Regions from separate parts of the Vermiculatibacterium agrestimuris genome, predicted to be linked through region 1. Evidence: riboswitches for the same ligand, from Rfam matches in the RefSeq annotation. Region 1 holds a riboswitch; the other holds the start of a gene.
The links. Region 1 has a riboswitch for lysine ahead of NFR87_RS02165 (dipeptide epimerase). Riboswitches for the same ligand answer to the same signal wherever they lie in the genome.
Positions count from the first base shown of each region.

Region 2: linked by a shared signal. The riboswitch ahead of NFR87_RS03435 (Na+/H+ antiporter NhaC family protein) and the one ahead of NFR87_RS02165 (dipeptide epimerase) in region 1 are both predicted to bind lysine.

Region 1 is NZ_CALPCU010000004.1:40,175-43,580, reverse strand. It holds gene NFR87_RS02170 (peptide ABC transporter substrate-binding protein) at 1-857, opposite strand, end outside; gene NFR87_RS02165 (dipeptide epimerase) at 929-2,017, opposite strand; lysine riboswitch at 2,115-2,286, opposite strand; gene NFR87_RS02160 (helix-turn-helix transcriptional regulator) at 2,430-3,406, shown strand, end outside.
Region 2 is NZ_CALPCU010000006.1:82,813-86,218, reverse strand. It holds gene NFR87_RS03445 (nucleoside deaminase) at 1-103, shown strand, start outside; gene NFR87_RS03440 (manganese efflux pump MntP) at 591-1,148, shown strand; lysine riboswitch at 1,301-1,471, shown strand; gene NFR87_RS03435 (Na+/H+ antiporter NhaC family protein) at 1,576-3,186, shown strand; gene NFR87_RS03430 (xanthine phosphoribosyltransferase) at 3,294-3,406, opposite strand, start outside.

The DNA.
Region 1 (3,406 bases):
ATGAACACGTTGTCCTTGTCCCAGTAGGTGGGGTTCTTCACCAGGGTGCGGTGATCCTGGGGGGCGAACTCCGCCATGAGGAAGGCGCCGTTGTAGAGGATGGTGTCGGGGCCGGTGGCGGCGCCGAAGGAGTCGCCCATCTCGGTGAGGAAGGGCTCATAGACGGGCATATAGCTGTCGTAGCTGAGCACGGAGGGGAAGTAGGAGCAGGGCTGCTCCATGGTGTAGACCAGGGTGTAGTCATCCACGGCCTTCACGCCCACGTCCTCAAACTTCACCTCGTCCACGGGGGTGATCTCATTGCCGTCGGCGTCCACGGTCTTGGTGCCGTTCTCGCTCTCCAGCAGATAGGCGGTGTACTCGTAGTAAGCCTGGGCGTTTTTCACGATGCCGTCGTACATATACTGGTTGCTGGCCTCATTGGCGGCGGTGTTCACCCACTTGGCGGCGGTCACCCAGTCGTTGGCGGTGACGTCGGCCACCTCGTTGCCCTGATAGTCCACCCACTTCACGCCTTTGCGAATGTGGAAGGTCCACTCAGTGTTGTCCTCGTTGGGCTCCCAGCTCTCGGCCAGGGAGGGGATCATCACGCCGTAGTTGTCATATTCCACCAGGCAGTCCACGCAGTTGGCGGACATCTGGAAGTCGTTCTGGGTGCCGGTGTACAGGTAGTTAAAGGTCTGCACCTCGCTGGAGTAGAGGTAACGGTAGACCGCCTCGCCACCGGCGGCCTGAGAGGCCGCGGGATCGGCGGCGCCGCTCTCGGCAGGCGCAGGATCCTTAGAGCCGCAGGCGGCCAGAGAGAGGGCCATGGCGGCGGTGAGGGTCAGAGCTAACAGTCGGTTCCTTTTCTTCATTGTCATTCCTTCCTTTCTTGGATATGTATCGTAAAGAGGTAGTGCCTCATTGCACTTACGGGAAAATGGGCTTAGCGCCAGTTGGTGCAGGGGATGTCCCGCACGCCGACGCCGGGGTCGGCGGTCATGGTGATGCGGGCACCCTCAAAGCGGGGGCCGCCGGGCATGGGGGGCGTGGCGCACAGGGAGGGGCCGTCCAGGTCGGCCATGGTGATGACCTCCTGGGCCGCGCACAGGTGGGCCGCGGCGGCCACCGACACCTGGCTTTCCAGCATGCAGCCGATCATACACTTGACCCCATGCTGCTTTGCCAGCTGGCAGATATTCAGGGCGTTCCAGATGCCGCCGGTCTTCATCAGCTTGATGTTGATATAGTCGGCGGCGTGGATGGCGATGAGGTTGGCCGCGTCGGTGGGGGAGAAGACCGCCTCGTCGGCCAGGATGGGGGTGTCCACCTGACCGGTAACGTATTTCAGTCCGGCTATGTCCAGGGCGGGCACCGGCTGCTCCACCAGCTCAATATCCAGGCCCTTGTCCTCCATGGCCTTGATGATGGCCACGCTCTCCGCCGCCGTCCAGCCCTGGTTGGCGTCCACCCGGAGCTTGATCTCCGGGCCCACGGCCTGGCGGATGGCGGCGATGCGCGCCACATCGGCGGCACCCTCCTTGCCCACCTTGACCTTCAGGATGTGGAAGCCCCGGGCCACTGCCTCCAAACTGTCCCGCACCATTTCCTGGGTGGGGTTCACCGAGATGGTGATGTCGGTCTCGAAAGCGGGCTTGGCCCCGCCCAAAAGCTGGTAGAGGGGCTTGCCCTGCGCCTTGCCCCACAGGTCATAGAGGGCCATATCCACCGCCGCCTTGGGGGTGGTGTTGTGCACCATGCAGGCGTTGAGCTTCTCCATGACGGCGGGCAGGTCGTCCAAGTCCATGCCCAGAATGGCGGGCTTGATGAAATCCTGGATGGCGCAGAGAATGGAGCCTTTGGTGTCCCCGGTGATGACGGCGGTGGGGGGGGCCTCGCCATAGCCCATGGAGCCGTCCTCGCCGATCACTCGGACAACGATATCCTCCAGCCGCTCCACAGTGCGCAGGGCGGTCTTGAAGGGATGGGCCAGGGGGAGAGAGAGCTCTCCGACCTGGATATCAACAATGCGCACGCCGATTCCTCCCAATTCACGGAAAGATAGTAAAAAAATAGATACTTTTCCTATGAAAAGCATCCATGGAATGAAAAAGCAATATTTTGCTTTGCCAGACCCGAATAGCGCTCCACAGATACTGTGACAGTCCGGCGGGTATTTCCCGACGGCCCGGAATAACAGCGGCAGGCACCGTTGCGCTCCCTCGGCAGTCCTCCCTTTCTCCTCCCGCGGCTGCCTGTCCCAGGCGGGAGGATACTCTTAAGAACTGCACCTCTATCAGGCTGTTTAATTAAGTAGTATGCTATCACACAGGATGAAAGTTGTCAAGAAAAACCTTGCAAAATGGGAGAGACGGTGTTATAGTCCCATTTATGGGACACCCTGTTTTCTATGATTTGGGGTGGAAAGGCGGAAAGGAGGTTTTCCCATGTCCAAAAAAGGCGGGCAAAAAGCCAAGCTGCTGCGGATCTGCCAGCTGCTGCTGGAGCGTACCGATGAGGAGCATCCCCTGTCCACCCAGGAGCTGATCCGGCTGCTGGCGGCGGAGGAGATCTCTGCCGAGCGTAAGAGCATCTACGCCGATATGGAGCTGCTCCAGGAGCTTGGCGTAGACGTACAGCAGAGCAAGGGCAAGGGCTGGTTCATCGGCGCGCGGGAGTTTGAGCTTCCCGAGCTGAAGCTGTTGGTGGATGCGGTGCAGTCCTCCCGGTTCATCTCCCGCAGAAAGAGCGACGCCCTCATCCGCAAGCTGGAGAGTCTGACCAGCAAGCACCAGGCCAAGCAGCTGCGCCGCCAGGTCTATGTAGACCGCCGGGTGAAGACGGACAACGAGGGGGTCTACTACGCCATCGACAAGCTCCATGCGGCGATTGCCGCCAACCGGACGGTGACGTTTCAGTATTTCGACTACAATGTCAAACGGGAGAAGGTCTTCCGCCGGGAGGGAAAGCGCTACGCGGTCTCCCCTTACGGTCTTATCTGGGCCGATGAGAACTACTACCTGGTGGGCCGGGAGGAGGGCGGAGAGGAGTTGCGCCATTACCGGGTGGACAAGATGGCCGCCCTGACGGTCACAAGCCTGCCCCGGCGGGAGGACGGCCGGCTCCGGGACTTCGACTTGGCGGAGTATGGCCAGCGGCACTTCCATATGTTCTCCGGCCGCCAGGCCCAGGTGCGTCTGCGGTGTCCTGACCGCATGGTGAATATCATGCTGGATCGCTTTGGCCAGGAGGCCATGCTCATCCCCGACGGGGAGGGCCATTTCGCCCTGACGGTGGACGCGGTGGTGTCTCCCCAGTTCTACGGCTGGCTCTTCGGCCTGGGCGACGGGGTGGAGCTCACCGCCCCGGCCTGGGCGGTGGAGGAGTACCGGGAGATGCTCCGCAGGGCCTTGGGGGAGAAATA
Region 2 (3,406 bases), on a different contig from region 1:
TGAGGAGGACTTCGGCCACCGCCCCCGCCTCTACCAGGGCCCCTGCCAGGAGGAGTGCGGCCGGCTTCTCCGGGCGTTTTTTACAAAAGTCCGGGAAAAATAGGCCCGTCCTTTGTATATTTAATACTTTTGTAACAAATTAGCGTTTACTTTTTAACAATCTCAGGGTAAAGTATTACCTGTAAAGAGGCAAACATCTTTTTTCATTCTATCCTCCAATCCTTTGCAAAGAGACAGCGGTTTTTACCGCTGTCTTTTTGTATCCCGGGGCCCTCGGGGCAGAAAATCCGCTTTTTTACAGGAAGATGACAAAAAATTTTTTAGATTTAATTCTTTTGTAACAGATTTTGGTTTGACTGTTCACAACTCTTGGGTATCATAATACTCGCAAGAGACAGTTTCTTTTCATTTCATTGTATCCTCTTTCCTTGCAACACGGGCCAGACGTCAGGAGCAGGCGTCTGGCCCGTGTTGTATTTTGGCCCATGATAAAACCGGCCCGCGTTTTCTTCTATTGTCCCCCACCCCGAAATATGGTATTATTGTCCTCCAACATACTTTTCCCCATCTTTTCCAAAGGAGAGATCGCCATGCTTCAAACCCTCCTCATCGCCTTGAGCCTGGCCATGGACGCCTTTGCCGTTTCCGTCTCCACCGGCATTGCCGTGCCCGGCTTCGGGCCCAGGCAGGCCGCCCGCATCGGGGCCTGGTGCGGTGTGTTTCAGTTCGTCATGCCCCTCGCCGGCTGGTTTTTGGGCTCCAGCGTCAAGGCCTATATCGAGTTCATCGACCATTGGATCGCCTTCGGCCTTCTGGCTTTCATCGGCGGCAGCATGATCCGGGAGGCCCTCTCCGGCGGCGAGGAGGCGGCGGTCACCGACCTTTCCCACCGGCGGCTGTTCCTTCTGGCTCTGGCCACCAGCATCGACGCCCTGGCCGTGGGGGTCACCCTGGCCTTTGACGAGAGTGTCAACATTCTCCTCTCCGCGGCTATTATCGGCGTGGTGGCCTTCGCCCTGGCCATGCTGGGCGGCCTGCTGGGCCGCCGCCTGGGCCGGCTGTTCCAGCGCCGGGCCACCCTTCTGGGCGGCGTGGTGCTGGTCTTCATCGGCGCGAAGATCCTCTTTGAGCACCTCTCCGCCGCCTGACCTCCCTCTCGCCTCCAGGCCGGCCGCCTTTGCTTGTTTTGCCAAGGGATTTCGGCGGGATCCCTTGGCGGCAATGCGGCGCTTGAACAGGGACGCCGAAAAATTCCCCCTTGACAGATGCAAAAAACAGTGATATCATAACGCACAAATCGAAACCTGATAGAGGCGCGGTTCTCATCAGTACCTCTCCGCAAGGCCAGACAGCCGCCGGGAGGGAAAGGGAGCGCCGCCGAAGGGGGAGCTTGGTGTCTGCCGGCTCCTTGCCTGGGCCGTCGGGGAATACCCGCCGGACTGTCACATGTATGTGAAGCGCTATCGAGGCTGGCCGGGGAGAGTTTATCCCTGGACATGTTGTTGTTTGCGGGCGCTTTTCATAGAAAAGCGCCCGCTTTTTATTGTTCGGGCGCAAGAGAAAGGATCTGGTCAAATGAGAACGAGAAAAAGACTTCTGTCTCTGATGGCGGTGCTGCTTATCCTCTGCGTCACCCTCATCACTCCCGTGCTGGCCGTGGGAGAAGACGCCGAGGCCGTCAGCCGGTTCTACAACACCCTCTGGGCCTTCCTGCCCCCGGTGATCGCCATCGTGCTGGCCCTCATCACAAAGGAGGCCTACTCCTCCCTGTTCATCGGCATCGTGGTGGGCGCCCTGCTCCACTGCAATTTTGCCCCTGTGGAGACCATGGACGCCATCATCAACGACGGTCTCATCACCGCCATCGCCGATAACGCCGGTATCTTCCTGTTCCTGGTCATACTGGGGGCCATCGTGGCTCTGGTCAACGCCGCCGGCGGCTCCGCCGCCTTTGGCCGCTGGGCGGAGAAGAACATCAAGACCCGGGTGGGGGCCATGCTCTCCACCTTCGTGCTGGGCATCCTGATCTTTATTGACGACTATTTCAACTGCCTTACCGTGGGCTCCGTCATGCGCCCTGTCACCGATGGCCACAAGATCTCCCGGGCCAAGCTGGCCTACCTCATCGACGCCACCGCCGCCCCTGTGTGCATGATCGCCCCCGTGTCCTCCTGGGCCGCCGCCGTCTCCGGCGTGGCCGCCGATCTGGACACCGGCGTCAGCGGCATCCAGCTCTTTGTCCAGGCCATCCCCTTCAACTTCTACTCCCTGCTCACCTTCGTGTTTATCGTGGGCATGGCCCTGATGAAGCTGGACTACGGCCCCATGCGCCAGCACGAGCTCACCGCCCAGCGTACCGGCGAGCTGGGCGCGCTGCCCACCGAGGACAACTCTGAGGGCAACCCCAAGGGCAGGGTCATGGATCTGATCCTCCCGGTGGTGGTACTCATTGTCTTCTGTATCATCGGCATGATCTACGTGGGCGGCTTCTGGGGCGATAACGCCGGCGACTTCATTGCCGCCTTTGGCGACACCGACGCCTTCGTGTCCCTGCCCTGGGGCGCCCTCATCGCCCTGGTGCTCACCATCGTCTATGTGGTGGCCCGCCGGCTGATGACCTTTAAGGCGGCCATGGCCTGCATCCCCAAGGGCTTCATCGCCATGGTGCCTCCCATCACCATCCTCACCCTGGCGGTGAGCCTGAAGACCATGACCGGTTACCTGGGGGCCGCCGAGTTTGTGGAGGCCGCCATGAAGGGCGCCTCCCAGCACCTCTACAGCCTGCTGCCCGCCGTGATCTTTGTGGTGGCCTGCTTCCTGGCCTTCGCCTCGGGCACCAGCTGGGGCACCTTCGGCATCCTGATCCCCATCGTCACCGCCATCTTCCCCACTGGCTCTACCCTGCTCACCGTGGGCATCTCCGCCTGCCTGGCGGGCGCGGTGTGCGGCGACCACTGCTCCCCCATCTCCGACACCACCATCATGGCCTCCGCCGGCGCCCAGTGCGACCACGTGACCCACGTGTCCACCCAGCTGCCCTACGCCATCACCGTGGCGGCGGTGAGCTTTGTCAGCTTCATCATCGCCGGCTTTGTTCCCAATATCTTTATCGCCCTGCCTGTAGCCGTCATCCTCATGATCGCCACCCTCTTTGTCATCAGGGCCAGCGTGAACAAGGCCGCCTGAGTTTCATCTCCCGCACACAAAAACAGGCCCTCTGCCGATCCGGCAGAGGGCCTGTTTTGATATGTTTCTGTATAAAATATCTGAAGTATTTCTTTTTGTTATCGTTTTTAGCAGAACTCCACTCCGTCCTCGCCCATGCTTTTGATCCTCGCCAGGGCCTCCACCCGGACGCCCTTGGCCCGGATGCGCTCTCCACCGCTCTGGAACGCCTTCTCAATGC